3 regions of the Mesobacillus sp. ABV4_180 genome follow, and region 3 is predicted to be linked to each of the others. Evidence: riboswitches for the same ligand, from Rfam matches in the RefSeq annotation. Region 3 holds a riboswitch; each other region holds the start of a gene.
What was found. Region 3 has a riboswitch for cyclic di-GMP ahead of ACXAEA_RS19670 (anti-repressor SinI family protein). Riboswitches for the same ligand answer to the same signal wherever they lie in the genome.

Region 1 (10,432 bases), 2.9 Mb from region 3:
TGCGATGACGCCGCCATATCCCAGCAATGGCCACGCGCTTTTGGGAGCGAGGTGCTTGTATGACATGACAGCATCTTTTTGGGTGTTCCTGCCGATAATGAATTCGGCTAATAGAATCGGCGCACCGATAAAAATCGTCATTAGCAGGAAGAAGATCAGGAAAATCCCGCCGCCATTCGTACCTGCCATATATGGGAACTTCCAAATTGCCCCGAGTCCAATGGCAGATCCCGCCGCAGCCAGGATGAACCCAAGCTTGGAGGTCCATTGTTCGTGCTTATTCATGAAAAAACTCCTTTATAAAAAATTTAATTATTCCAAAAACGATTTTCTGATTTAACAGAAAATTATTTCTCCATGTTACTATTCTTTCTGATAAAATCCTAGCAATTTCATGCTATACCCTATATTTTAATTTTTTGTTATTTTTTTGAAACAAATACGGAATTCCATCGTTTTACAGACAAATAGTTAGTTTTCAATCGTTATTCGTATCAGTATTAACAAATTCGATACAAGGCCGACAAAAACAAAGAGATTATTGATGAAAATCAGTTTGGGGGATCCAAATGAATGATGAAGAATTAGTTTTCCGGTCTCGGAACGGCAATATGCAGGCTTTTGCGGAGTTGATTGATATCCACACTCCCACTGTCAAACGCTTTGCCTTCCAGCTCGGAAACAAATATGACGATATCGATGATATTACCCAGGAAGTGTTTGTCAGGGTGTACCGCTTCCTTGATCAATTTTCGCAAGCGAAATTCACAACTTGGCTTTATAAAATTACTTTGAACGTAACCAGGGATTTTGCCCGAAATAAACAAAGGCAAATCAAAAAGGTTCTGAAATTCGGTAAAGAAAGGACGTTCAACGGGAAAACGGCTGAAGAAAATGTCCTTCGTTATGAGGAAGACAGAACACTCCATGAGTGCATCCAAAAACTTGATGAAAAGTACCGGATTCCGATCGTCCTCTTTTATTTCCATGATAAAAGCTATGATGAAATTGCCGAAATAACTGGGATTTCATTGGGGAATGTGAAAACGCGTCTTTCAAGAGGGAAGGAACACTTGAAAAAGCTACTTGTCCTGTCCGAGGAAAGGGAAGGTGAAAACCATGGATGATCAGTTGTTGGAAAAACGTCTGGAAAGTCTGAAAAAGGCTTATAACGATATACCTGAAGAAGAAAATCGCTCAGCAATCCTTGCGGCCATTAAAAAAGATCAGAAGAGTAAAAAGAAGAATAAATGGATTCACCTCCCTTATGCCGCAAGCTTCATCGGAGTAGGGATGATTGCCGGGATTTTAATGATGCAGTACATCGGGGAAAACGATGCATACCCTGAGAGAACCGAGTTTTCGAAGGCTTCGGAACATAATGAAGAACTGCTTGATGAATCAGAAGTGAAAGCGGAATTTGATAGTGTGAGGAAATATTATTCTGAAAAACAAAAGGAAACAAAAGAAAAATTGGGTCTAGGGTATGGTTATGAAAGCTGGTTGTACCAGAACATTCCTCTTGAAATCGAAGCAGCCGAATATGACATGCTAGAAAATCCGGAGAACTATAATCAGGAAAAATTTGAACTGGTGCTAAATCAGCTCAGAGGAACAGTTGATGATGCTTTCACACTTCCTTCTGAAATTATCGAGGAAATATCTAAAGATGACAGTCATCAAGAAGTCGGACTGAGAGAAGAGCATCTGCTTAGACAGCTTGAATCATATTGGGGAGCATTATTTCAATCAATGGTTCTTTATGAATGGGATTTGGAACAGGCGATTGAAAAGGGAAGCCTATCATCTGTCATCGGAAAACTAAATGCAGGAGGAAAAGACTTCTCGAATGAAGGTTTGAGAAAATTGGCGGCAGCTGCCGTGGAGAATGGTTATGCTTTCCGTGAAGAGGAAGGCAGTATCGTTCCTTATATTGATTTCAATGGTGTAGCGGATCGTTTAAAGGAAAGCAATAATGAAGATTATCGCATCTATTTAAAGTTGAGAAGCAACAAAGTCCAAAATCAGCAAGGGATTGTAATGTCCTATCAAAATTTGGGTGAACTTCTGGTCAATCTTGAGAAGCAGAGCAACATTGTCCGCGATTATAAGGTATCGCAATGGATAACAAATGATGCCCAATCACTATATATGCTATTTATTCTAGGCTCTCCATCAAATCCGATCTTTGATGAAAATAATGTACTAAAAGAAGATGTTAAAAAGGCATATCAGCATGTAATGAACAATTATCCAAATACCGATACAGGTGCAGCGTTGAGAATATACTATCAGCAGCTGGAAAAAACGGATTTCAAGGAAATTGTAGAAATTGAAGTGGATGGAATCTATCCTAAATACTTGCACATTACATCTGGACTGAATAAACCTGAGGAAGGGTTCACACAGAGCATTCACATGCTGTCTGATGAACTGCAGTCAGCCTACAAAGAATTTGCGGCTAAAAAGAATGCAAATATCCTAAAAAGCTATGGTCCGTTTGAAATTATGCAGCTGTACTTCCAAGCGGACAGCCAAAAAGATTTTGGAACAAAGTATGCATTGTACAGCCAGGACGATGCAAAGCCTTCTGAGAAGCAATATATAAAAGAACAGCAGGAAGCAGGCTTTGACCTTGGCGATCTACTAAAAGGGTATGAATATGCGACACTTTACCATCCTGACAACGAGCCTGAAAAAATATCTGGGATAGAATTGCATTTCTCTGGCCAGGATTCATTGGTATTCCAGATGGTCCAGGAAAAGGGAATATGGAAAGTAAGGTTTATGCCGCTGCAATAGTTTAAATATGGAAGCCTAAATAAGAATTATCTTATTCCTTTTGATTAAAACTATAATATATGATATAATTTTTAATTGCGTATTAATGGGATAAAATAAAACAATATTTAGGAGTGTTTCCATGTCAGAGAAAATCGAAGTAGGCAGCGTTTTAACAGGAAAAGTAACAGGAATTCAGCCATATGGCGCTTTCGTAGCATTAGATGAAAATACACAAGGTCTAGTTCACATTTCCGAAATTACACACGGTTATGTTAAGGACATCAACGAGCATCTTACAGTTGGCGATGAAGTGAAAGTGAAAGTTTTGTCAATTGATGAAGCTGCTGGAAAAATTGGCTTGTCAATCCGTGCTACTGAAGAAGCACCAGAACAAGTACAACGCGCACCAAAGAAGCCACGCAACAAGCGTCCAGCTGCAGTTGTCCAATACCAGGATGATTCAGCACAAGGTTTTAACACATTGAAGGATAAGCTTCAAGAGTGGATCGACCAGTCTGATATGGCTAAGAAGTAATGAAAAAACCGGAGAAATCCGGTTTTTTTTTATGGCTCAATCAGGAGTGCTTTTTGAAAAAGCAGATAAATCAGGTTTTTCTTTCTCAAGGGGGTTAAAATGAAAGAGCTTACAGGTTACAATATGAATGTCTAACCGATTTTTTCATTGGAACGGAGGAAGTATCATGACCACAAAAACGAATTCTCTGATTGAACAAACTGAAAAGTATGGTGCGAATAATTATCATCCACTGCCAATTGTTATTTCAAAGGCAGAAGGAGTTTGGGTAGAAGATCCTGAAGGAAATAAATACATGGACATGCTGAGTGCGTATTCTGCAGTCAACCAGGGGCACCGCCATCCGAAGGTCATCCAGGCGCTTAAGGACCAGGCTGATCGCGTGACGCTTACTTCAAGAGCATTCCACAATGACCAGCTCGGACCATGGTACGAAAAAATTTGCAAATTGACAAATAAAGAGATGGCACTGCCAATGAATACGGGTGCAGAAGCAGTGGAAACGGCTGTGAAAGCCGCTCGTCGCTGGGCATATGATGTAAAAGGGGTAGCAGAGGATCAGGCTGAAATCATCGCATGCATCGGCAATTTTCACGGCCGTACAATGACGGCGGTGTCACTTTCTTCAGAAGCAGAATACAAGCGAGGCTTTGGACCAATGCTGCCAGGAATCAAGTTGATTCCATACGGTGATTTAGAAGCATTGAAGGAAGCCATCACTCCTAATACTGCTGCTTTCTTGATCGAACCGATCCAGGGTGAAGCTGGGATTGTCATCCCGCCTGAAGGCTTCATGAAAGCTGCACATAATCTATGTAAAGAAAACAATGTTCTTTTTATCGCCGATGAGATCCAGGCAGGATTAGCGCGGTCAGGTAAAATGTTCGCTTGCGAATGGGAAGGAATCGAGCCTGATATGTACATCCTTGGCAAAGCGCTTGGGGGCGGGGTATTCCCGATTTCATGTGTCGTAGCAGACAATGATGTACTCGGCGTCTTCAACCCTGGTTCCCACGGTTCTACCTTTGGAGGAAATCCAATGGCCTGTGCCGTTTCAATTGCCTCCCTTGACGTATTGATTGACGAAAAGTTAGCTGATCGTTCTCTTGAACTTGGAGAATATTTCATCAGCAAGCTACGTGAAATCGACAACCCAATCATCAAGGATATTCGCGGCCGCGGATTGTTTATTGGGGTTGAACTGACAGAACCTGCCCGCAAGTATTGTGAAGATCTGAAAGAAGAAGGACTACTATGCAAAGAAACACATGACACTGTCATCCGTTTCGCTCCTCCGCTTGTCATCAGCCAGGAAGATTTGGACTGGGCGATTGAACGAATCCAAAAGGTATTATCATAACAAAAAAAATCCGCCATTCCAGGCGGATTTTTTCATTCTGTTAACGAGTTGCCCGTGGTTCAGCAGCTCTTTCTTCTCTTTCACTTGGTGCGAAAAGAAGACCAAGGTTTATTAAACCAGCAAGTCCAACAAGACCGTAGACGATCCTGGCCAATGCAGAATCCTGGCCACCGAAAATTGCTGCGACAAGATCAAATTGGAAGAATCCGACTAAGCCCCAGTTGATGGCTCCGATAATTGTTAGAACCAATGCTATTCGTTGAATACCGCTCATGGACCTTTCCTCCCTTAAAATTAACTTGGTTCGTATATAGGGTGATTCAGCTGCGAAAAAATTATTCATTCTATTTTTCCCCATAATAAAAACCTGTAACATTTTAGAGCACATTGGAGAAGATTAAGAAGTGTAATTTTTTGCATTGCCTTTTAAAAAAGAACATAATTACCCTTAGAGGAAGGTGATTTAAATGGATAACTTTACGTTTCATAATCCAACTAAGCTGATTTTTGGCAAAGGCCAGCTTGCAGAATTGAAGAATGAAGTCCCTCAGTATGGGAAAAAGGTTCTTCTTGTATATGGGGGCGGCAGCATTAAGCGCAACGGGCTTTATGATGCTGTTATGACCAACTTAAAAGAAATAGATGCGGAGGTATTCGAGCTTCCGGGTGTTGAGCCGAATCCCCGCCTGTCGACTGTTCATAAAGGCGTGAAAATTTGCAAAGAAGAAGGAATTGAATTTTTGCTGGCAGTGGGCGGCGGCAGTGTCATCGACTGTACAAAAGCGATCGCAGCTGGAGCAAAATATGACGGAGATGCCTGGGACCTTGTCACAAAGAAAGCCTTCGCAACAGAAGCACTTCCTTTCGGAACCGTACTTACACTGGCAGCGACAGGTTCGGAAATGAATGCAGGTTCCGTCATCACCAATTGGGAAACGAATGAAAAATACGGCTGGGGCAGCCCGGTAACATTCCCGAAATTCTCTATATTGGATCCTGTAAATACATTCACAGTTCCAAAAGACCAAACGATTTATGGGATTGTCGACATGATGTCCCATGTTCTCGAGCATTACTACCATTTGACAGAGAATACGGAATTCCAGGACCGAATGTGCGAATCCTTGCTGCTGACAGTGATGGAAACAGCTCCAAAACTGTTAGAGGACCTTGAAAATTACGAATACCGTGCAACCATCCTTTATGCAGGAACGATGGCATTGAATGGAATCCTTAACATGGGGTACCGTGGAGACTGGGCAACTCACAATATCGAACACGCCGTATCAGCCGTGTACGATATTCCCCATGGCGGCGGACTGGCAATCCTGTTCCCTAACTGGATGAAGCATAACCTCAAGGTAAAACCAGAACGTTTCAAGAAAATAGCTGTCAGAGTCTTCGGTGTGAATCCCGATGGGAAGACTGATGAAGAAGCTGGATTGGAAGGCATCGAAAAACTTCGGGAATTCTGGAACAGCATTGATGCACCATCACGACTTGCCGATTACGATATTGATGACAGCAAGCTGGAAATCATGGCTGACAAGGCAATGGTCAATGGAGAGTTCGGCAATTTTGCTAAATTGAAACGCGATGATGTGCTTGAAATCTATCGCATGTCTTTATAAAAACTGAAAGGACCCAGGATATTTCCTGGGTCCTTTGTCTATATAGCATGACAAAACTCTCTCTGCAAAAGTAAGTTACATATTCAATTATCACTTAAATAATCATATATTTCGGTGGAAAAATGAAATTAGAGAAAAAATTACCAATTTATTTTATAGGTCTAAATGTTTAAGTGCTGGGCTAACTGTGGTAAGTCACTAAATGTAAGACAATGGAGCCTGAGGAATAATTTACATAATTAACTTTCATCCTTCATCCTTCATGTAAAAAGCAAACCTGTTGAAAAGCAGTGACGCAAAGCCAGGAGTCTAAGGCTGCAAAAATCCAGCTACGATCTTCCAGCCACCATTGAAACAGAACTCATTCCTGTGGCTTTTATGTCCGATGATAACAGTTCAATTGAAATGTAGGGAGGGGTGCATTTATTTTTAAATGACTGAATATTCAGTTTATTTAGTGTGCTCAAATTTTTAACAAGAAAAGAGGCAGGAAATTGAAAATGTACAAGCTTTTCTCCATGATTCTCGCATTTTTGCTCGTGTTTATGATTACATTACCAGGCTCAGGGACGTTTGCTGAGGAAAACAAGGCACAGCAGAATATTAACAGTCAAAAAGCAGAAAAGGATCAAAATGGCAAACAAGCTGAAAAATCGCCGCAAGATCCTGAAAAGGACAAGGCACAGCCAGCCGTTAAAGCATTCACTAATAAAAATGAAGCTGAGCCATCGAAGGAAAGCAATTCTTCAACTAATGAGGATAGTGGAGATGCTGAGCAAGCAGATGAAGAAACCAACCAGCAATTTTCCAATGAGCCAAAAGAAGATGAAAACCCAGGGAATGAAGATAATAATCCAGTGGAAGATGAGGGAAATGAGAATGCTCCTTCAACAGAAGAAGGAGAAAATGATTCAACACCTGCACCTCCAGCAAGCAAGGATGCAAACAAAAGCACCCAAATTCACCTTCATATAGATAAGTGTATGGCACCAGTCGAATCAGGATTTGTCCTGGTGAATAGCGAATGGCATGAAATGACGAACCCAGGGAGTTCCCCGTTATTCAAAATGTTCGATGATGGAGAGTTCGTGAAGGATGATATCGCCGCTTTTAAACTTGTTTTTACATCAGGGGAAGAGCTTGTCATTCCAGTCGATGAAGTACGAGAAGGAGTGGAAGCAGAAGGCTCCGTTAATTACTGGCTCGAAAATTGCGAACTCCCTGCAGCAGATCCAGAGGAACCAGCCCAAACCTTATCAGCATTTTCAACAATTAATGTCATGGTGAATGAAAATCATGAAAAGATTGATAATATGACATTGATAATGATGAACGGAAAGAGGCTTGGTTTCGAGAGAGCCAATAACGTCTTTAGTCTGAGTCTACCGGAAGATATTGAACTGGATGCTATTCGGGGAATCGAAATTACAAGCAATAGCGTAATCAAGTTCATCCAGCTAACGCAATTTCAAGAGAGTACGATTGAAATTGCAGGGGGTGTGCTGACTCTCGAAATGAAATGGACCCTGCAGAATGAAACGATTGAGGCAGAAGACGATGAGGATGTTTCTACAGCGGTTCCAGTGAATCATTCTGATTCTGGTGGTACATCGAATCAACAGGATTGGGCAAGTGGGGAACTTCCTCAGACAGGAGAGAGCAGCAGGATGATGTTCTATGTACTAGGTTTCCTGATTGCTGCAGGAGGAGTTTTACTTAGGTTCAAGAATCCACTGAAGAATTAAACAGACAAAATGGAGGGGAAGAGATTCCCCTCTTTCATTATGTAAGGGGTGATAACGTGAAAAAAACATTGTCATTAATTTTGATTCTAACAGGCTTTTCGATCTTTTTTTATCCTTCAATAAAAGATCTCTATACCTCTAATAACCAGAAGGAAATGATTGATCAGTGGGAAGAATCTAAAGTGAAACCTGCTGAGAGTTTAAGTGAACTGGAAGAAGTTTTTAGTATGAAAACCCACGCTGACACAATTGAACCGGAAAGCTTGTCTGATGAGGATGGAAAACAGCAAGCTGTCCAAGAAAATATTCAAACACTGCCCCCGGGTATGGTGGGTGTGATCCAAATCGATAAAATAGACTTAAAACTTCCGATTCTGTATGGAGCTTCAATGTCCAATTTGGATAAAGGTTCGGGACTGCTGGAAGGCACTGCGAATCCGGGAATGCCCGGCAACAGTGCAATCGCAGCCCATCGCAGCAGGGCGTTTGGCCAGATGTTCAACCGACTAAATGAAATCCGCATAGGAGATATCGTGACCGTAAAAGATAAAAATCAGACATATCAATATGAAGTGTATGAAACCCTGGTGGTCGAACCAGATGACCTTTCCGTACTCAATGGAAGTGACGATGAAAAAGTCCTGACACTAATCACTTGCACACCGATTGATACAGCTACGCACCGATTAATTGTCAAAGCCAAGCTGCCCTAAAAAGAGTCCTGTGTATTCGGACTCTTTTTAGGGTTTAAAAATCATTTTCGAGGAAAAAAATAACGTAGTCATTAAGTTTAGAAAATATTTCACAATTGGTCACGCTTACACTACAGTGTGATTCTTGATTCTTGGTTGAGCTTTCGTTAAAGTGATAGAGAATACAATTAAATGGAGGATCAGACATGACACATGTTCGTTTTGATTACTCAAAGGCGTTAAGCTTTTTTGGTGAACACGAAGTTACATACTTAAGGGATTTTGTAAAAGTAGCCCATCATTCATTGCACGAAAAAACGGGAGCAGGCAGCGACTTTTTAGGTTGGATCGACCTGCCAGTGGACTATGATAAAGAAGAATTCGCACGTATCCAGAAATCAGCTGAGAAAATTAAAAGCGATTCTGATGTGCTGCTAGTGGTTGGAATCGGCGGTTCTTACCTGGGAGCACGCGCTGCACTGGAATTCCTGCAGCACAGCTTCTACAACGCTCTTCCGAAAGAGAAGCGCAAGACTCCACAAATCATCTTTATCGGGAACAACATCAGCTCTAGTTATATGACGGATGTAATGGATCTTTTAGAAGGAAAAGACTTTTCCATCAATGTCATTTCCAAGTCAGGTACAACGACTGAACCAGCGATCGCATTCCGCATTTTCCGCAAACTTCTTGAAGAGAAGTACGGAGTGGAAGAGGCACGCCAACGCATCTACGCAACAACTGACAAAGCACGCGGTGCACTGAAAACTCTTGCTGACGAAGAAGGCTTTGAATCATTCGTGATTCCTGATGATGTTGGCGGGCGTTACTCTGTTCTAACAGCAGTAGGATTGCTCCCAATCGCGGTAAGCGGTTCTGATATTGAAGCAATGATGAAGGGAGCGGCACAGGCAAGGGAAGACTTCAGCAATTCTGAGCTGGAAGAAAACGTTGCCTACCAATATGCTGCTGTCCGTAACGCGCTTTACAATAAAGGTAAAACAATCGAAATGCTGATCAACTATGAGCCATCCCTTCAGTACTTCTCTGAATGGTGGAAGCAGTTGTTCGGCGAAAGTGAAGGAAAAGACCAGAAGGGAATTTATCCTTCTTCTGCGAACTTCTCGACTGATCTGCATTCACTTGGACAATATGTCCAGGAAGGACGCCGTGATCTGTTCGAAACGATCATCAAGGTCGAAAAGCCTCGCCATGAAATGGTGATCGAAGAAGCTGCCAATGATCTTGACGGCTTGAACTATCTTGCTGGCAAGACAGTTGATTTCGTAAACAACAAGGCATTCGAAGGAACAATGCTGGCTCATACTGATGGAGGCGTCCCGAACCTTGTCGTGACAATTCCTCAGTTGGATGAGTACACATTCGGCTACCTTGTATACTTCTTTGAAAAAGCATGCGCGATGAGCGGCTACCTGCTCGGCGTAAACCCATTCGACCAGCCAGGCGTTGAAGCATACAAAGTGAACATGTTCGCTCTGCTTGGAAAACCAGGATTCGAGGAAAAGAAAGCAGAACTGGAAAAGCGACTTAAATAAATAATAGTCAAAAGGAGTACCCATTCGAGCGGGTACTCCTTTTTCATATAATGAGGAAAATCAGATGGCCCTGGACGTCACTGCGTGTATGACGGACAGATATGGCGAAAAGCGAAACGAAAGTGTCTG
Region 2 (10,432 bases), 2.8 Mb from region 3:
TTTTTGCCCAGCATCCCCGCCAGGTTTTTACTAGAGAGCAGCTGCTGGAACGAGTATGGGGATATCAATACTACGGTGATGAACGGACGGTGGATGTCCATATCAAGAGGCTGAGAAAGAAGCTTGGCACTCCTGAACAGCCTTTCTTCCATACCGTTTGGGGCGTTGGCTATAAATATGATGAATCGGTCGATGGGCATGAAGATTAAATATATTTATCAGCAATTCATCAGCCATATCAGCATCATCATCGTGGCATTCCTTGTTCTCAGTCTGGTGTTCACTCAGTATGTTGAAACCCTGGTATATGAAAATAAAACAGAGGAGCTTATTTCTTACGGCGAGAATATCCTTCGGGATCTTGACCGTGGAAATGAACGCCCAGACCAGGTGATCAATCAGTATGCACGGGTTCTGTTCGGCAGGGACATCCAGTTCAGCGTGTTTGATGAGAATATTCAGCTGCTGAATCCAATCCGGTGGAGGGGACCGGCCATTGAGTTCACGGAAAAGGAATGGACAAAGCTAACAAATGGTGAGCCGATTGTCATGAAATACGACTTGGATCGTTATGATAAGGCAGTAACCCTCGTTGCATTGCCCTATTTGGACCAGGGGCGTTTCGTTGGCGGAATCCTTCTTACTTCGCCAATCAGCGGTACCCGGGAGATGATTGGCGAAATTAATAAGTATCTTTTCTATACTGTCCTGATCGCGCTTGCGGTCTCCTTCCTGCTGAGCTGGCTGCTATCGCGAATCCATGTCAACAGGATCAAGAAGCTTCAGGAAGCGACCTCGATGGTATCAGCAGGTGATTATACGGTAAAAGTTCCATCCTCTGACTTTGATGAAATCGGCGAACTGGCGAACGATTTTAACAGCATGGTCAGCAAGCTGAATGAATCAAAGTCTGAAATCGAGAGCCTTGAAAACCGCCGACGCCAGTTTATGTCGGATGTTTCCCATGAACTGCGGACACCGCTCACTACCATAAGTGGAGTGATCGAGGGGCTGAAAAATGATATGATTCCGGAAGCTGAAAAAGACAGAGGCATCCAGCTTGTCAGCCAGGAAACAAAACGCCTGATCAGGCTTGTGAATGAAAATCTTGATTATGATAAAATCCGCTCAAACCAGGTCCAGCTTCTCAAAGAAGACATTGAAGTGCTTGAGGTATTTGAAATCATCAAAGACCAGCTCGACCTGCAGGCGGTGGAACGCCATAATCAAATTGAGATTGAAGCACAAGAATCGGCAATGGTGCATGCTGACTATGACCGGCTCGTTCAGATTCTGATCAATATCACAAAAAACAGCATCCAGTTCACCGAAAACGGAACGATTTGGCTCCGCGGAAAAATCGAAGGCAACAAAACGCTGATCGAAATCGAGGATACAGGAATCGGGATAGAACCATCGGAAATCGAAAAGATCTGGCATCGCTTTTATAAAGCCGATATTTCAAGGACGAGTAATCCATTCGGCGAATTTGGACTCGGATTATCCATCGTTAAACAGCTCGTCCAGATGCATGATGGTGAAATTTATGTCGAGAGTGAACATGCAAAAGGGACAAAGTTTGTGATTGAGCTCCCATTTCGATAATATGAATAGAGAAGCTGCAGGCATTGCCTTCAGCTTTTGTTATTTGCTGTTTTTGCAATGATTGTTGCACTTGAAAGGATGAGCAAAATGGTACGTTTCGGAGTAGTAGGTACGAATTGGATCACAGAAGCATTTTTAAAAGGAGCAAGCCATCATAACGATTTCAGGCTGGCTGCAGTTTATTCACGCACAGAAGAGCGAGCTGCAGAATTCGGGAATAAATTTGGTGTCAGCACGATTTTTACCGACCTGGAAGAGATGGCGAAGAGCGATGTGATAGATGCAGTGTATATTGCCAGCCCAAATTCAATGCATGCAAGCCAGGCAATCACGTTTATGGAAAATGGCAAGCATGTAATTTGTGAAAAGGCGATTGCCTCTAACAGCGGAGAATTAGACAGAATGATCCAGGTGGCTAAAGAAAATAATGTCGTCCTGATGGAAGCATTAAAATCCACCTTGATGCCGAACTTCAGGGCTGTTCAGGAAAATCTGAATAAAATAGGCACAGTCAGAAGGTATTTCGCAAGCTATTGCCAGTATTCCTCACGCTATGATAAATATAAAGAGGGCGCAGTGCTGAATGCCTTCAATCCTGAGTTTTCAGCAGGTTCACTGATGGATATTGGAATCTATTGTATCTATCCGCTTGTCGTCATGTTTGGGGAACCAAAATCGATTCAGGCGAACGGCTATGTACTCGAATCCGGGGTTGACGGGGAAGGAAGCCTGTTATTGAAATACGATGAGATGGATGCAGTCATCATGTTCTCGAAAATTACCGACTCTGCACTTCCATCTGAAATCCATGGCGAAGACGGGAATATCAGGGTCGATAAAATCAGTACGCCTGAAAAAGTGGAAATCCTTTATCGAGACGGCAGGAAAGAAGACATATCAAGAGAGCAGATTACTGATAACATGTTTTATGAAGCAGAAGAATTTATCTCATTGATTCAGCAGGGGAAAATGGAATCAATGAACAACTCGCTCGAAAACTCAAGAATCACGATGAAGATTTTAGATGAAGCAAGAAAGCAAATGGGAGTAAGCTTCCCGAGTGATAAATAAAAGAGAGGGAAGGTGCCTGAAAAGCACCTTCCCTTTTCTTTTAGTAATTTAAAAATTTCACACAAACCGGGTCCGGCACCCTGACATCTGATTGAAGCAGCGTCAATTTGCCTGTTTCTGTGTCACGTGAATAAAGCGCTGCGTTGCTGGAATTTTGGTTTGTGGCAATCAGGAACTTTTCACTTGGATCCAGCACGAAATCCCTTGGCCAGTTGCCCTCTGTTGAAGTGTGTTCGACAAATGACAGCTTAAAGCTTTCAGGATCCACCTTGAAAATAACGATGCTGTCATGTCCGCGATTGGCTGCGTAGACGAAATTTCCATCAGAAGAGATATGGATTGCACTTCCCTGGTTGTTTTCCTTGAAGGATTCAGGCAGAGTGGAAATCGCCTGAATCTGTTCAAAGCGGCCATCATCTGATTGGTATTTCAAGACGAGAACCTCTGAACTGAATTCAGTCATTAAATAGGCGATTTTGTTATTTGGATGGAAAACGAGATGCCTTGGACCGCTTCCTGGCGCAATATGCAGCACACTCTTCTCTATTAATTGGCCATTATCCAATGAATAGGTAAGCAGCTGGTCGATGCCGAGGTCGATGACTGCTGCATATTTCTCATCGGGAGTGAATCCGGCATAGTGTGCATGCGCTTTTTCCTGGCGTTCATCCGGACCTGAACCTTCATGGGCCACGCTTGACAGCCCAGCCTCAATCATACCGTTTTCCCGGTCAAGCAAATAAGAATCTGCTGAGCCTTTGTGATAGTTAGCTGACAAAAGCAAGGTGTTATCCTTGTTCACGCTGACATGGCATGGTGATGCACCTTCCGAAAGCTGTGTATTGATGGGAGACAGCTCACCTGATTCAGAAATCCTGAACCCCGCCACGCCGCCAGAACTTCCTTCCTTTGCCACAGCATACAGCAAGCGGTTATCTTCACTGATCGTCAGATAGGTTGGATTTTCGAGCGAGGCAGCTGCCTGAACGTCGATGATTTTACCGTTCTTAGCATCAAGGGTAAAGGAATAGATGCCTTCGCTGTCGCCCTTAGTATATGTACCAAAGTAGCCTGAGTATTTCTCATGAGTTGTCATTTGCAAAGCCTCCAATATGATATAGCATTCCTTGTATTACTAGTAATAGTCTAGCAAAAAAATCGAAGCGGACAAAATGTTAAGAATGAGCGGCTTATGGGTAAAAATAAAGAATAAATGATTTGTTTTTCCAATATAGCAAGCATGTCAGATTTCCTGACGAAAATCTGGACTTTACTCTATGGAAGGGATATGCTCTTTTATAAATGGCTGTGTTAAGACTTAAACATAGTTTCTTAAACCCTGTTGATTGGAGTGGAAGGCGCGCAGACTCCTGCGGGATCAGCTGGACAGGTGAGACCCCGCAGGAGCTTGCGACGAGGAGGCTCAGCGCCAGCCACGCGGAAAGCGAAGCGCCTGGAACGGAAATCAACAGTCTAATTTAACTCAGCGTAATAAATAGTTTTTAAAGATTTAGGAGGTTTATTATGAGCTTGCAAAAACAGATAATTGAAGCGCTGAACGTGCGCCCGGAAATTGATCCTCAAGAGGAAATCCGAAAGCGGATCGACTTTCTGAAAGAATACTTCCATACATCAAGAGCGAAAGGTTTCGTTCTTGGCATCAGCGGCGGCCAGGATTCTACACTTGCCGGAAGGCTTGCACAGCTGGCGGCGGAAGAACTGCGTTCCGAAGGGAAAGAGGCAAAATTCGTCGCTGTAAGACTTCCATATGCTGTACAAAAGGATGAAGAGGACGCACAGCTTGCACTTGAATTCATACAGCCCGACAAAACAATCACCTTTAATATCCAGCCCGCAGTCGACACCTTCAATACACAATTTGAAGATGCGATTGGCGAGGCGATGACTGATTTTAATAAAGGCAATGCAAAGGCCAGAATGAGGATGATCACACAGTATGCGATCGCCGGCCAGGAAGGCTTGCTTGTAATTGGTACAGACCATGCTGCAGAAGCAGTAACAGGGTTCTTCACGAAATATGGTGATGGGGGAGCCGACTTGCTTCCGCTGACCGGCCTGAATAAGAGACAGGGCAGGGAGCTGCTCAAGGCTCTGAACGCTGAAGCCAGATTATATCTTAAGGAGCCGACAGCAGATCTTCTTGACAATAAACCGCTCCAGGCAGACGAGACCGAACTTGGTGTGAGCTATGAAGCCATCGATGATTACTTGGAAGGAAAGCAAATTGCCGAGGCAGATGCAGCAAAAATTGAAGGCAGATATGTAACGTCAGAACACAAACGCCATGTACCTGCATCCATGTTTGATTCATGGTGGAAAAAATAATATCAAAATCTTGCTTTTAAAAATGAACAAAGCCTGTCTGATTTCGATTCAGACAGGCTTTGTTCATTCACTCCGGTTGTGCAACTGCAAGCGTAGGTGTTTCTTCTTTTTCCGTGATTTTATCAATTTTATCGGTGAACATCTGGAAGACTCGTTTTTTCTCTTCCAGTTCCTTGATGTACTCTTTTAATTCATTGAATTTCTGTTCAAAAGGCTGATGGTACAATTCGCGGATTTTCCTGTTTAAATCAGGATTTACAGTCGATTGGACGACCTGCTTCGTGATGTTGAATTTATATGTATAGACCTTCAGCTCATTTTTCACTTCTTCATATTCCGCATCAATCTCTTTAAGAACTTCTTCTATTTCTGCTTTCCAGTCATCTAGCGATATCTTAACATGCTGTTCCATACGGATCCTCCTGCCATTCGCCTGTAATAAAGCTTCTTCTATCTATTCTAGCAAGTGAGTTTTACATTCAGATTGCTGCTATATTACATTGTGGAAACATTCCCTGTCTTTGGAAAATGATTATTTCATGTATTTGTATATTACTTAATCATAAGGATATAGGAAAATATACTCATTTATGTTGGAAAATGGCGAATTTTGTTGAATAGAAGGGACCAAAGATTTATATTTTAATTAGAACTGAAAAAGGCAAACTTATCGAAAGGTAAGGACGCAAAGCCACGAGTCTAAGGCGTTTAGCTATGATCGTCGGGTTGCCAAAAAAGATCGGATGACCATAATAGATAGGCAAATGGTTTGGTTTTTGCCGCTTGCTGAAAAAATCCGCCATCTTTTGGGAGGATTTTTTTATTGTTGAGTCAGAGGTCAATTCCTTTTATGCGCTAAAATCAAAATATTGCAACAAATAATGGATTTGACGTTTGCAGAGCCTTTGTGAGGTTAAATAAAACTTAAGGAACTTGACTTAACAGATAAAAACAATCCTTTTGGCAGGTTTGTTCTATTTTATACTGGGGACTAATTACGAAAGGTGGAGGAATCATTGACTGTTTTATTTGGGACGGTAGAGTATTTTGAGCGGGAAATTGAGTTTCATTTGGCAGATGTTGAAAAAAGGGAGAGGTTCCAGGAAGAAATTCATCAAATACAGATGAAGCTGGAAGAGGAGCTCCTGAATGATTTTATCTGCGATGAGAGATTAAGGATGGAATGCCTGCAGAATCTTTCAAATGCCTGCAGCAAACTAACGGATGACTATGTAATTTGAAATCTGCTAAAATACGAAAGCCTGTGGTGCGGACCACAGGCTTTCTCTATTAATTAAACGTTTTCGATGATCGTTGCTACACCCATTCCGCCGCCGATACAGAGGGTTGCCAAGCCGTATTTCTGTTCACGCTTCTTCAGTTCATGGATCAGCGTGACAAGAACTCTTGCACCGCTCGCGCCAATCGGGTGGCCAAGCGCAATTGCTCCACCATTGACATTGACGTTCTCCTCGCTCATGCCAAGTTCCTTCATGACAGAAAGAGCCTGCGCTGCAAAAGCCTCATTTGCTTCTACTAAATCGATGTCCGTTAGTTCCATATCTGCTTTTTTCAGTGCCTTTTTAACAGCATCAACCGGACCGATTCCCATGATGGACGGGTCAACCCCTGCTGAAGCATTAGCCTTGATGGTTACAAGTGGAGTGACTCCAAGTTCTTTTGCTTTTTTGCCGCTCATCACAACAACTGCAGCTGCACCGTCATTGATTCCGGAAGCATTCGCTGCTGTAACCGTTCCGTCTTTTTTGAATGCAGGTCTTAACTTTCCTGCTTTCTCAAGAGTGCTGCCGAATTTAGGATGCTCATCCTGATCGACAATGATTGGATCTCCTTTTCGCTGCTTCACTTCGACAGGGACGATTTCATCTTTGAAGCGGCCTGAAGTAATCGCTGCTTCTGCTCTGTTCTGGCTCTTTACTGCGAAAACATCCTGTTCATTGCGGGAAATTTCATATTTTTCGGCAAGATTTTCAGCGGTAATACCCATATGGTAGTCATTAAATGCACACACAAGGCCATCGCCAAGCAATGTATCAACAAGCTTTTGGTCACCCATCTTGAAGCCATCACGGGCACCTTTAAGAACGTAAGGAGCCTGGCTCATGTTTTCCATTCCGCCAGCGACAACGATCTCGGCTTCGCCTGCAGCGATTGCCTGATAAGCCAGGTGAACAGCTTTCAAGCCTGAACCGCATAGCTTGTTGATCGTCATGGATGGACATGTCTCAGGGAGACCTGCTCTCATAGCAGCCTGACGTGCCGGGTTTTGGCCCAGGCCAGCCTGAAGGACATTTCCCATGATGACTTCATCGACAACCTCAGAGCTTACATTCGCTTTTTCCAGTGCTGCTTTAATAGCCGCTGCACCTAAGTCCACTGCTGATACATTTGAAAAAGCTCCGCCAAATGCTCCAGTAGCGGTCCTCACTGCGCTTGCAATAACAATTGTATTTTCCATTTTTACTGCCCCTTTCGAAATCAAGATAAGAAAGGGGGATATTCTCCCCCTTTGCTGTTGTTATTATTATACTAGTCCAGTTAGCTTGTAGACTGCAATAATGAAGAATACAGCCAATGTTTTAATGATTGTGATTGCAAAAATATCTTTATATGATTGTTTATGAGTCAACCCGGTAACAGCAAGCAATGTGATGACTGCTCCGTTGTGAGGGAGTGTATCCATGCCGCCAGATGCCATTGAGATTACGCGGTGCATAACTTCTGGCGGGATATTAAATTCAGTGATTGCCTTCATATACGTATCAGCCATTGCGCTGAGGGCGATTCCCATTCCGCCTGAAGCCGAACCGGTCACACCGGCAAGCGTAGTCGTTGTGACAGCTCCGTTGACAAGCGGATCCGTGAATGTGCTGGAGATTCCTTTACTTACAACAGAGAAGCCTGGAAGAGAAGAGATGACTCCGCCGAAACCGTATTCTGCTCCTGTGTTCATTGATGCAAGCAAAGCACCGCCAATCGCTGTGTTGACGCCAACTTTGAAGCCGCCGGTAACTTTCTTCCAGTCATATAGAAGCGTTGCCAGAATACCAAGGATCAGCGCCAGTTCAACGGACCAGATTCCGACAACTCCGGACATCTGGACTGTACCGTATGAATCCAGGCCGATTTCAGAAAAATCAAAGCCATTCGGATACCATTTTGGCAGGTTCACCGTGAAGAATTTGTTGGCTACTCCTACAAGCACCAAAGGTACAAAAGCCATTACAGCTCTTAATGTGCTGGTTTTAGCAGTCATATCAATGCTGTTAACGCCTTCCTCAAGAGCATCAGCTTCAGCTGCTGCGGCTGATTCAGCATTATCAAAACCATAGAAGCCTTCGCCGCGCTTTGCAGCTTTCTTTCTGAGCGTTTCAAGATATAGCATACCTAATGAGAAAACAAGGATTGCACCAATGATTCCGAGTACTGGTGCCGCGTAAATATCTGTACCAAAAAAACTGGTTGGAATAACGTTCTGGATCTGTGGTGTTCCAGGAAGTGCATCCATTGTGAAAGTGAACGCTCCAAGTGCAATTGTTCCCGGAATAAGCCTTTTAGGGATGTTGGCCTGCCTGAATAAGTTTTTAGCAAAAGGATAGACGGCAAATACGACTACGAACAAGCTCACACCGCTGTATGTTAAAATAGCGCCCATCAAAACGATGGCAAGGATTGCGCGTGTGCCGCCGACCAATTTTATGATCGATTTGGCGATTGATTCGGCAATCCCGGACATTTCGACGACCTTACCGAAGATCGCACCCAGCAAGAATACAGGGAAGTAGTTCTTAATGAATCCGACCATCTTCTCCATGAAGATGTTGCTGAAAAAAGGAAGCACATGGCTTGGGTCAGTCAGAAGCACTGCAAGCAGGGCTGCGATTGGTGCAAAAAGGATGACTGAATATCCTTTATAGGCTGTGAACATCAATAATCCAAGCGCTAAAAGTATAATGAATAGCTCCATATAGGGAACTCCTCTCTAAAAACAAAAGTTATGATTGATTAGATTGCTGCTATTTTTCGGAAGCTCGAAGGTTTCAAATCTTTTAAACCCATCGGCTCGTTTGTGAAAATCCTGCTGTCCATTAATTTTAAGTCTTTGGCAATCAAAGGCCTGAAATTCATTTGGGACAATATTTCCTTTTCAAGATTTACGCCAGGAGCGATTTCTGTAAGAGTTAATCCTTCTGGCAAGAGTTCGAATACTGCGCGTTCAGTTATATAAATAACCTTTTTCTTGTTTTCTCTGGCCACATCGCCGCTGAAGGTAATCTGTTCAACGTCTTCAACGAATTTTTTTGCTTTGCCTTCCTGGAGGATTTCAAGCTTTCCGTTAGCTGCCTGCACCTTTAACCCTCCGGCAGTGAAGGTTCCACAAAATGCAATTTGGCTCGCGTTTTGGGTAATATTGATGAATCCACCGCATCCAGCAATTTTAGGACCGAACTTCGAAACGTTAATATTTCCTTTAGCATCACATTGAGCCAGTCCCAGAAATGCTGCATCAATTCCTCCGCCATCGTAAAAATCAAACATATATGGCTGATCGATGATTGCCTGCGGGCCGATTGAGCAGCCAAAATCCAGTCCGCCTGCTGCGGTACCGCCAATTGCACCAGGTTCTAATGTTGGCGTGAACTGATCGCTCATACCTTCTTCCTGAAGGACTTTCGCAATAATTTCTGGCACTCCGATTCCATAGTTTAGTACTTTTATATCTTCATTCAATAACATTGCTGCACGGCGGGCAATAACCTTGCGCTCGTTTAGCGGATAAGTTTGATCTGATTGCTTGTGAATGACATCGCCACGGTAAAAATCCTCGTTATGCTGGGTACCAAACGTTTGCATGTGATTTTCCGCATTTTCGGCAATGACAACATAATCAACAAGAATCCCCGGAATGGCAACCAGCTTTGGATCGATTGATCCGCTTTTTACGAGTTTTTCTACCTGTACAATTACTTTTCCTCCTCTGTTGCGGGCGTTCATGGCGATTGAAAGAATCTCGAGTGTGAGCGGTTCCTTTTCAAAGCTAATATTACCGTTTTCATCAGCGACAGAACCTTTCAATAGAGCAAAATCCAGTTTCTGAGTTTTATAGGCAAGATAAGATTTGTCATCGAACTTTATTTTTTCAACGATTTCCTCTTTTGTTACTTCATTCAGTTTCCCGCCATCCAGGTCAGGATCAACAAAGGTTCCAAGTCCGACATGGGTAATCGTTCTCGGTTTGCCTGCTGCTCCATCACGGAACATTTGTGAAATGACACCCTGTGGAAGGTTATACGCTTCAATTATGTTATTAACAACAAGAGGCTGGAACTTTGGGGCAAGTCCCATATGCCCGCCGATGATTCTTTTTACAAGCCCTTCGTGAGCGTAG
Region 3 (10,432 bases):
TTCAACACATTTATTTGTTAATTTTAAAAGAGATTATTTTTGGGAGAGGAGAAACAAATGGCACTACCAGGCAGTGGCAAGATCATTCTTACTTTTCTCTTATTATTTGTGCTTAGCCAAACCCATGCCTTCGCGGAAGATTTGAAGGTTGAAGAAGGGCAATCTATTCAAGCTGCTATAAAACGTGCCCATAATGGGGATAGAATTTTAGTCTCCCCTGGATTTTATAAAGAGAATTTAATGATTAACAAAGGAATTACCGTTAAAGCCGAAGATGGTGCGATCATTGATGGGGGAAGAAAAGGGAATGTCATCATGATCACAGCTTCAAACACCGTTGTCGAAGGGCTGACAATCACAAATAGCGGTACCAACCAGGAGGATAGCGGAATCTACATCAAAAAAGCCCGTAATACGATGGTTAGAAACAACAAAATGAAAGACGTCCTATATGGAATTTTTATAGCGAACAGCAACGGAAGTAAGGTACTGGAAAATACGATTTCTAGCTATGAATCTCATTTTTCGAGAAGGGGAAATGGCATCCATCTATTTAAGGGTGGAGGCCACAAGATAGTGGGAAATGAAATTTCGGATGTCCAGGATGGGGTCTACTTTGATTTTACAAAAGAAATCAAGGTGAGTGAAAATCATATCCTTCAATCTCGCTACGGAATGCACTTCATGTTCAGCGAGAAAGTTTTAGCCGAGAAAAATCATGTTGAGAAAAATGTCACAGGCTTCATGGTGATGAATTCCAATCATATAGAATTCATTGAAAACAAAGTAATCGATCATTTTCATTTCCGCGGATTCGGAATCCTGATTTATGAAACGAAGAATGTCCTGGTTAAAGGTAATGAAATCCTGCGGAACAGTACTGGACTGTCACTGGAATACGGGGTGGACACACTGACGAGCAGGAATCTTATCGGTGCCAATCAAGTCGGCCTTGAATTCAAAGGCGACAATAAAAGGAACACGTTCACTGAGAACAATTTTATCGGCAATGTTGTCCAGTCAAAGATTTCAGGCAATGATATGAGGCTGGATGATGGTGAGAAAGGGAACTACTGGGATGACTACGGCAGCTTCGATCTCAACGGTGACGGAATCGGGGAGGAAGCTTATAAGGCGGGATCGCTATATGACCGCTTTTTGCAAAAGCAGCCTTACTGGCAATTTTTCTTCGAAAGCCCGTCAATCAAATTGTGGACGAAAGCTGAATCGATGTTTCCTACCTTAGGGTCAGCAAATGTATATGATGCCAGGCCGCTCGTGGAGCAAGTTGTCAAGCATCGAGAAGCAGAGCAAAGCGGAAAAAGGACGATTCTTCCAGGAGCAGCAGGTGTCGTTTTTATTTTAATGTCTTTACTTGTCATCATGAAAGGAAGGAAACTGCTATGATCAAAAAAATTGGAATATTAATGTTTCTATCCACGGCACTGGCCAGCTGTCAGAACAGCACGATGGAGCCAGAAGAAATCAATCCTGAAATAGATGTGTGCGAGGTTTGCAATATGGGAATTGCCCATGAGCATTTTGCGTCAGAGGTCGTAACGGAAGAAGGCGAAGTCTATAAATTTGATGATATCGGATGTATGGAAGAATTCATGCAGAAAGAGCCGAATGTGGAAGATGAAGGGGAAGCAAAAAGTTTTGTGCGGGATATGGATACTGGTGAGTGGGTTGAGTTGGAGAAGGCCTACCATGCCTATCATCCTGAATTCTGGACGCCGATGGCCAATGGCGTCGTCAGCTTCAAGGAAAAAGCAAGTGCAGAGATGTATGTGAAGGAACAAGGCATGGGAGAAGTACTGGACTATCAATCTTTACAAAAACATGAGTGGAGCTGGAACCAATGATGCAGATCGCAAGACAGCAAATGACATTGATGATGAGGAGCCACTGGCTTGCCGGCTTTGGCCTCCTGTTTTCATCCCTCGCCATCATGGTCGCCTTCCTAGGAAACACAGGGGAAGCAGGTTTCGATGGATTTAACAGGATGACGGCCAGTTTGCTTAATGTGAATCTGCTATTGATCCCGCTGCTGTCACTTTTGATCGGCAGCCTGTTCCTGTCAGGTGAGAAAGAGGACAGGGGATTGATGCTGCTGCTGACATACCCTGTCTCTACATGGAGCGTGATACTCGGTAAGTACGCAGGATTATTTGTCGCTGTCTGGTCTGTTTTAACATTTGGCTATGGTGCTGCCTTGATGGTGATTTTCTTTACAGGGGGCGGAGTTGCTGTTTCTTCACTGCTTTTGTTTTACTTGTATTCAATCTTGCTGGCAGCAATTTTCCTGTCCTTGGCAATGATGATTGGCATTGTCTCAAAGACGCGTTTCCAAGCGCTTGGAATCAGCTTGATTGTCTGGGCATTCCTTGTCCTTTTTTATGAGTTCATCATTATGGGAGCAAGCATGTTCATGGTGAAGCAGTGGATTCTGCCGATGCTGACAGCTTCGATTTTTCTTAATCCTGTTGAATTGATCCGGGTTCAGTCGATCCTGTCTTTGGATGGAGCGTCTGTGTTTGGCCCGCGTTTATACGATTTAACGATCTGGGCAGACGGCATGTCGGGCAAAGTGCTGTTTGCTGCAGGAGTTCTTTTGTGGACAGCGCTACCTGTATTGTATACAGTCCGAAGGGTTGAAAGGGGGGCAATAGATGAGTAGCAGGGAATGGATCAGGATTGAAGGATTGGCAAAACATTATAGCGAATCGAAAAAAATAACGGACATCAGCCTTACGATTGAAAAGCCTGAAATCTTCGCACTCTGCGGCGGGAATGGTGCCGGTAAAAGCACGCTGATCAAGATGCTGACAGGGATCATGAAGCCGACAGCCGGCAAGGTTTTCCTTGACGGAAAAGAATTGGGCCCGAGAGATTTCGAATTTAAGAAAATGTTCTCCTATATGCCGGACGAAATGCTGTTCCCGCGCCAATTGACGGGTCTGGAGGTCCTGACATTTTTCGCGGGATTAAGAGGGATTAACAAGCAAAAGGTGAACGAAGCCCTCAAGCAGGTCGGATTGTACGATGTGAGGAATACACCAATCAAGCAATATTCCAAAGGGATGCAGCAGCGGCTGTCGCTTGCCCAGGCATTGCTGCCCAACGTGCCGCTAAGGATTCTCGATGAGCCGACGAATGGACTGGATCCATTCTGGGTGTTCCGTTTCAAGGAAATCATCCAGGAAGAGAAACGCCAGGGAAGGACAATTTTCTTAACGACCCACATCCTGAGCCTGGTGGAGGAACTGGCAGATCGAGCTGCGTTCATGCAGGAAGGGAAACTGCACTATTGCGAACCTGTAAGTTCGCTTGTGCATAAAAATGGTGTTTATACACCTCTTGAAAAGGTATTCTTCAATTAATAAGCTAAAAAGCCCGGTGCGGGTTAATTCCGCACCGGGTTTTTTATTGTGCATGATCATCGCTTTTTTGACTATCGATACCATTGTTTTCATTCTTGCCCATCATGTCACTATGATCTTTTTTATCCATGCTGCCGCTGCTCATTTTCATTTTTTTCATATACCGTTCATTGGCCATCTGGTCAATTTCCTCCCATGATGCCATTGCCGGATTTTTGTCGCCATTTTCGGAAATGAATTTTTCTGCGCTTTCGTTATCTTTAAAGAAAGCGTAACCGTATTTCATTGGTGTTTTAAGGTCGGCTTTTACCGGAACGGCTGAATCTGCATCGATCCATTCAGCCGTGACATAGTCACGGACCCACTTTTCTTCATACTCTACTTCATCACGTCTTGGGGAATTCAATAGGCAGCCAGAGTCGTCAAAGAATACATAATCCCCGTCCTTTGATTTCGCTTGTGCTGTGAAAACGCCCATTGGGTCCGTTTCCGTATAAACCTTCATATTGCAGAAGGCACAAACATCGTCTGCACCAGGTTCATGGGGACCATCTGCATGGTCATGTTTTTCTTCTGTTGCTGCAGATGTCTGGCCATCTGTTTCCTTCTTGTTTTCAGCAGTTTCATCGCCGCAAGCTGACAGGATTATCAATAAAAAAAATGCCATTAAAATCATTGATCGTTTTTTCACTTAATTCTCCTCCTTTTATCGATTTAATCCTAACAGGCAGTTGTGATTAAATTACGAAAAAATCGTGGTGAAAGCGTGAGAAGCAAAAGATTTTTTTGACGATTTTGTGACAAAATGACAGGCGAAATGGATTCCTTCAGTAAATACAATGATTTAAAACTACACAGGAATGTAAAGGATTTTTAATATTATTGTGTATATTCAGACAAAGGTATAAAATTTGGATATAAGCAAGATTTTGGAAATAGCGAGGTGCGCAAAATGAACGAAAAAGAGGCTTTAATCCTTAAACAAATAAAGAAAAATCCGTTCATTTCACAGATTGAACTGGCTGCGAAGACAGATGTGTCAAGTTCAGCAGTTGCCGGCTATATTTCATCACTAATAAAGCAAGGGAAGGTCCTTGGACAGGCCTACATTTTACCAAAAAAAAGACAGGTACTGTGCGTGGGGGGAGCCAATATCGACCGGAAAATCTGGTCGAAGGACGAGCTGAAGCCAGGCACGTCCAACCCGGCAGAAAGCTCCAAGTCATGCGGCGGTGTCGCAAGGAATATCGGTGAAAATCTGGGCAGGCTCGGAAGCGATGTAAGTGTTCTGACCATTGTTGGCGATGACCATGAGGGCCACTGGTTGATGGAATATACCAAAGCTTTTGCGGATGTGACTCCCTCAGAAACGCTTCAGGGCCAGTCGACAGGAGTGTATACGGCAGTTTTGGACTACCAAGGGGAAATGAGCGTAGCATTGGCAGAGATGTCAATCTATGATTCTATCACTCCGGATTTCATCGACCGCAAATGGGGCTATTTCGCATCTTCTGAACTTATTATGCTTGATTCTAATTTTCCAGCTGAAGTTCTAGAAAGAATAATAGTACGCTGCCGGAAAGAAAATATCCAGCTCTGCATCACTCCAGTTTCTTCACCAAAAGCGAAGAAATTGCCGCACGACTTATTGGGGGTGACGTGGCTGATTGCCAACAAGGATGAAGCTGAAGCCATTTCTGGCATCACGATTGAAAATGAAGGGGACTTTTTTAAAGCTGCCGAAATAATCATCCATAAAGGTGCAGAAAGGGTGGTCATCAGCCGGGGAGATAAAGGCCTTGTATATTTCACGGCAAAAGGTGAAGCTGGAGTCCTGATTCCGCCAGCCATATCCGTCATCGATGTGACCGGGGCAGGGGATTCCCTTGTGGCAGGAATCATCTATGCCCACTTGAATGGAATCCAGACAGAGGATGCCTGCAAAATCGGAATGGCATGTTCGATTCTGACATTGCAAACAATTGAAACAGTGAATCCAATCCTGAACAATAAGCAATTGCTGGAAACGTATAAACAAAATTTTAAATAAGCGAGGTACTGCATGCTGGAAAAATGGCTTGAATACTCACAGGAAGTTATAGAAGCAAGGGCAGCTGGCAAACCGATCGTTGCCCTCGAATCTACGATTATATCACATGGAATGCCTTATCCACAGAACGTCCACACAGCAAGGGAAGTGGAAAGGATGATCCGGGACCATGGAGCAGCGCCCGCAACCATTGCCATCCTGGATGGGAAAATAAAGATTGGCCTCTCAGATGAAGAACTGGAATACCTTGGCCAAAGCAAGAATGTGGAGAAGGCGAGCAGGCGCGATCTCCCGTATTTGTTATCCACAAGTAAAAATGGAGCGACAACGGTGGCAGCAACGATGATTTGCGCAGATTTGGCAGGCATCGAGGTATTTGTCACCGGAGGAATTGGCGGGGTCCATCGCGAAGCTGAAACGACGATGGACATTTCGGCAGACCTGCAGGAGCTTGCCAGGACGAATGTAGCCGTTGTATGTGCTGGTGCAAAATCAATTCTCGATTTAGGCTTGACCCTTGAATACCTGGAAACTCATGGAGTTCCCGTTGTAGGCTTTGGCACAGATTCGCTCCCAGCTTTTTATACCCGGACGAGCCCATATAATGTAAACTTCCGCCTTGATACAGCAGAGTCTGTAGCAGAAATGATCAGAACGAAATGGCAGTTGGGTCTAGATGGAGGAATTGTCGTGGCGAATCCGATTCCTGAAGAAGATGCTCTGGATGAGAGTTTAATAGCTGAAGTAATTGAAAAAGCACTGGACGAAGCCAAAGCACAACAAATTGGAGGGAAGCAGGTCACCCCATTTCTGCTAGGAAAAGTAAAAGAATTGACCGAAGGAAAAAGTCTTGTCGCGAATATCGCGCTTGTCAAAAATAATGCCAAGGTCGGAGCAAAGATCGCAACAGCTCTTGCCAAACAGAGAATCAGCCTTTGAGGCTGGTTCTTTTTTTAGGTCTAAATACTGGAAGAAGTTAATACTATCTGTAAATGGGAGATTTACTCAGTCTATAAAAAGAACGATATCGTTCATTAAAAAAAACGAAAAAGTAAGAGAATTGGAGATAATTCTTAAAAACGAACGATTTTTGTTCTTTTTTAAGAAAAAATAGCTGTTTTTGGACTTTTTCACAAATGAATCCAATGGACTATACTCGAATGGAAACAGGTGGAATTTGAAAGGATTTTAAGGAGGATGAATGACCGTGTTCAGAAAAAATTGTGATCGATGCAATCGTCCCTCGTTTAGCAGCAGTGATATTGGTGAATGGCTTTGCCCTGTTTGCGGTCATGATCTTACAAGATATCCGTTCTTTAACGCCATTAGTCTTGAGAAAGTAGCCAAATTTCCCCGCTGGAAAAACGATGCTTATAAAAAAAATTCTGTATCAAATGAACCCTCATCAAATTTATGGGGGTAAAGGGTTTAAAAAGAGTTCAACAATTAGGTATATATTCTGACAAAAATCTATGAATAAATGGTTTTAATTTTCAGAAAAATAAGCCTTTTCATTGAAATTTTGTAAGTGTTTGGAAGAAAAAAGAAAAAATCCTTACTATCTAGCCGACAAATAGTTACATCATAATGATAAAGAACCAGATACAATGAGATTGGGAGTCAGGGAATAAGAAAAAAGATACAGTAAAAGGCAAACTTGTTGAAAAACTAGGACGCAAAGTCACGGATCTAAGGTGCAATGTACTATGATGGCCGGACTGCCTGGAATACCATAGTATTTTGGGGGGAAGAACTTGATTAAAGAACAGGTAGTTTTCGAAGAACTTGACACAGAATGGATGCAGCTAATTTTACAAGCATTGGAAATGGGAATAAACAAGGAAGAAATCCGAGATTTTTTAACTAAGTCTGGCGCACAGTAAGTCTGTAAGATACGATAAACTCTACATAGAATACAATTTTTTGATCGAGCAGCTCTTCAGGAGGTGCTTTTTATTTTGTTTATAAAAATGAAAAAGGACAGCTAGCTGTCCATTAATCATTTACTTATTGTGGAGTCTCCATTTATTGAATTCTAAAAACTCGCGGAACTGATCTTTTGTAATACCTGAGTCCATTGCTTCCTTTACTAGGTTAACCCAATCAGAATCCATATTTTCTTTATCTGGCTGTTCATTGATTAAGTGATCCACTGGTATATTCAGTACTGCAGCTATTTTCTCCAAAAATTGGATTGATGGATTCGTTTGAAGATTACGCTCCAAAGAACTTAAATAAGATTTCGCGACTCCCGCTTGTTCTGCCAGTTCAGACAGCGACATTCTCTTTTCCTGTCGCAGCTTCTTTACGCGTTCACCAATCACAGACATTCACACACCTTATTTTTTATTATTTTCATTATATCAAAATAAACTTTGCAGTTCCATATAAAGAACAACTAATCGAACACATTATACCTTATATAACGGAGAAATAGTTTAGTATACGTCTGTTTTTTTAGAAAAAAGCATTTGGGAAAGTTTTCTTTAGTTTTAAAAAACCTGTGTGAGTATCCAAACCGCTGAAAAAAAGGTAAAATGGTAGCAATCAAACAAGGTACGGGTGATTGAAATGCAGAAGAAGTATTTGGTGATTTATGAAGAAATCGCAAAACAGATTCAGGAGGGCCATTTTCCGCCTAAGACGATTTTGCCTTCGGAGAATGAGTTCGCAGAACGCTACCAGACCTCAAGGGAAACCATTCGGAAAGCGCTGAACTTGCTGGCACAGAATGGCTTTATTCAAAAAATTCGCGGCAAGGGTTCATTGGTCCTGGATTTGAAAAGACATCAGTTTCCGATTTCTGGTCTGGTCAGCTTCAAGGAGCTCGCTGAGAATATTGGTGGGAAGGCTGAAACGACGGTCGAGGAATTCACTCTCCAGCTTGCTGGTGGTGACATTTCCAGGGAGCTGAATATTGCGGAAACTGAAAAGGTTTGGAAAGTTAAAAGAGTCCGTCAGATTGACGGTGAAAGAGTCATATTGGATAAAGATTTTCTCGTTGAGACTCATGTGCCAGGGCTGTCCAGGAGGAACTGTGAAAACTCCATATTTGAGTATATTGAAAAGAAGCTAGGAAAGAAGATCAGCTTCGCAAAGAAGGAATTCACGGTGGAGGAGCCAAGTGCAGAAGATAGGGAACTTCTCGATATGGAGGGCTTTCACGCGATTGTCATTGTGAAAAATCATATTTATTATGATGATGCAACACTTTTCCAATATACAGAGTCAAGGCACCGGCCAGATAAGTTCCGGTTTGTCGACTTTGCAAGGCGGATGGATACGCAGTCACTCTAATAAAAAAATAAGCTGCCAAGTTTGAAAGAACATTTCAAATTGGCAGCTTTTATTATGGATTAATGCTTCGGATACTTACCGACAAGATGGATGGAACTGATGATCCTTTTATTGATCCACGTCCTGTTCTCCTGGGTGTTTAGCTGCTCAAACACCATTTTGCGTCCATCTTCAGTAGTGACATAGTGGCTTGGAAGTGTGTTCAGGCTGATGGCAATGATATCATTCCTGCACTTCTGGCAATTGCAGAACGTCTGATAATCCGGGCTCATCATCAACACATTAACAAGAGTGGAAACCACTTCTTCCATTACATTGACATAGCTAAAGTTCATGGTGCCCCTTCTCTCCCTATTGATGTCCTATCTTAAATTATAGTTGAATGTCTGAAATATAAAATGTTTTTTTTACATTCGTTTTAAGATAGGTCTTTTGGTGTGTAATTATACTAAAAAATGGAACTGCCTATAAATGTTTTACAAGTATAGGACAGGGAATCTTAATAGTGGAGAATTTTTCAAAGGAGATGTTGTATCTATGAGTAAAAAAGTTGCTTGTTTAATTACAAATCTGTTTGAAGATGCCGAGTATCTTGAACCATCACGTGCTTTTACTGAAGCCGGTCATGAAGTGATGACGATTGAAAAAGAAAAAGGAAAAACAGTTAAAGGAAAGCAGGAAAAAGCCGAGGTAAAAATCGATGAAAGCATCGATAATGTGAAGCCTGAAGACTTCGATGCATTATTCATTCCAGGAGGCTTCTCGCCTGACCAGCTTCGCGAAGATGAGCGGTTCGTCCAATTTACAAAAGCGTTTATGGACGAGAAAAAACCGGTCTTCGCAATCTGCCACGGACCGCAGCTGCTGCTGACTGCCAAAACGCTCGAAGGCAGGGACGCAACAGGCTATAAGTCGATTCGCGTTGATATGGAATACGCCGGAGCGAAGTATCAGGACAAAGAAGTCATCGTCTGCAGCAACCAGCTCGTAACAAGCAGGGAACCGAAGGATATCCCGGCGTTCAATCGCGAAGCGCTGAATTTGTTGAATAAATAGTGAATGATAGACCCTTTTGCAAATGCAAAGGGGTTTTTTATTGGGAACAGATTTTACTCCTACACTTTCATGCATTCCTGTTCATTTTGCTAAAAACATTGTATAAGATAATATAGAAGAAGATGTTTGAACCGGGGAGATGAAGGAATGATCGTTTTAAAATCGGCACGGGAAATTGAAAATATGAAGGAAGCCGGAAAATTGCTTGCTTCTGTCCATAGAGAGCTCCGCAAGATGATCAAGCCAGGGGTGACGACCTGGGAAATTGACCAGTTTGTCGAGGCGTATTTGAAAAAGTATGGCGCAACTCCTGAACAAAAAGGCTACCGAAAATATCAGTATGCGACGTGCGCAAGCATCAATGATGAGGTTTGCCATGGCTTTCCGCGGAAAGAAACACTTAATGAAGGAGATATTGTCACAATAGATATGGTCGTAAACCTTAACGGTGCACTTGCAGATTCAGCATGGAGCTATGCTGTTGGCAAGGTCAACGGCGAGACTCAAAAGCTGCTCAATGTGACAAAAGAGGCATTATACCGCGGGATTGCTGCTTCTGTACCGGGCAACCGGATCGGTGACATCGGTCATGCAATCCAGTCTTATGTTGAAGCTGAAGGATTTTCGGTTGTACGTGAATTCATCG

Region 1: linked by a shared signal. The riboswitch ahead of ACXAEA_RS04945 (LPXTG cell wall anchor domain-containing protein) and the one ahead of ACXAEA_RS19670 (anti-repressor SinI family protein) in region 3 are both predicted to bind cyclic di-GMP.
Region 2: linked by a shared signal. The riboswitch ahead of ACXAEA_RS05310 (hypothetical protein) and the one ahead of ACXAEA_RS19670 (anti-repressor SinI family protein) in region 3 are both predicted to bind cyclic di-GMP.

Annotation. Positions count from the first base shown of each region.
Region 1 covers NZ_JBSWTJ010000001.1:996,710-1,007,141, forward strand. The annotation lists partial or broken gene ACXAEA_RS04910 (sodium-dependent transporter) at 1-285, opposite strand, end outside; gene ACXAEA_RS04915 (RNA polymerase sigma factor) at 570-1,127, shown strand; gene ACXAEA_RS04920 (hypothetical protein) at 1,120-2,802, shown strand; gene yugI (S1 domain-containing post-transcriptional regulator GSP13) at 2,924-3,319, shown strand; gene ACXAEA_RS04930 (ornithine--oxo-acid transaminase) at 3,486-4,679, shown strand; gene ACXAEA_RS04935 (DUF378 domain-containing protein) at 4,720-4,953, opposite strand; gene ACXAEA_RS04940 (iron-containing alcohol dehydrogenase) at 5,147-6,310, shown strand; cyclic di-GMP riboswitch class I at 6,571-6,661, shown strand; gene ACXAEA_RS04945 (LPXTG cell wall anchor domain-containing protein) at 6,811-8,055, shown strand; gene ACXAEA_RS04950 (class D sortase) at 8,112-8,768, shown strand; gene ACXAEA_RS04955 (glucose-6-phosphate isomerase) at 8,954-10,303, shown strand.
Region 2 covers NZ_JBSWTJ010000001.1:1,067,922-1,078,353, forward strand. The annotation lists gene ACXAEA_RS05280 (winged helix-turn-helix domain-containing protein) at 1-209, shown strand, start outside; gene ACXAEA_RS05285 (sensor histidine kinase) at 199-1,605, shown strand; gene ACXAEA_RS05290 (Gfo/Idh/MocA family protein) at 1,693-2,676, shown strand; gene ACXAEA_RS05295 (lactonase family protein) at 2,717-3,778, opposite strand; gene nadE (ammonia-dependent NAD(+) synthetase) at 4,201-5,022, shown strand; gene ACXAEA_RS05305 (hypothetical protein) at 5,090-5,434, opposite strand; cyclic di-GMP riboswitch class I at 5,673-5,756, shown strand; gene ACXAEA_RS05310 (hypothetical protein) at 6,039-6,263, shown strand; gene ACXAEA_RS05315 (acetyl-CoA C-acetyltransferase) at 6,317-7,501, opposite strand; gene ACXAEA_RS05320 (GntP family permease) at 7,568-9,010, opposite strand; gene ACXAEA_RS05325 (acyl CoA:acetate/3-ketoacid CoA transferase) at 9,049-10,432, opposite strand, start outside.
Region 3 covers NZ_JBSWTJ010000001.1:3,850,124-3,860,555, reverse strand. The annotation lists gene nosD (nitrous oxide reductase family maturation protein NosD) at 58-1,407, shown strand; gene ACXAEA_RS19700 (nitrous oxide reductase accessory protein NosL) at 1,404-1,865, shown strand; gene ACXAEA_RS19695 (ABC transporter permease) at 1,862-2,680, shown strand; gene ACXAEA_RS19690 (ABC transporter ATP-binding protein) at 2,673-3,383, shown strand; gene ACXAEA_RS19685 (nitrous oxide reductase accessory protein NosL) at 3,427-4,074, opposite strand; gene ACXAEA_RS19680 (carbohydrate kinase) at 4,336-5,433, shown strand; gene ACXAEA_RS19675 (pseudouridine-5'-phosphate glycosidase) at 5,446-6,372, shown strand; cyclic di-GMP riboswitch class I at 7,074-7,159, shown strand; gene ACXAEA_RS19670 (anti-repressor SinI family protein) at 7,188-7,316, shown strand; gene ACXAEA_RS19665 (helix-turn-helix domain-containing protein) at 7,437-7,757, opposite strand; gene treR (trehalose operon repressor) at 8,005-8,730, shown strand; gene ACXAEA_RS19655 (late competence development ComFB family protein) at 8,790-9,065, opposite strand; gene ACXAEA_RS19650 (type 1 glutamine amidotransferase domain-containing protein) at 9,268-9,786, shown strand; gene map (type I methionyl aminopeptidase) at 9,934-10,432, shown strand, end outside.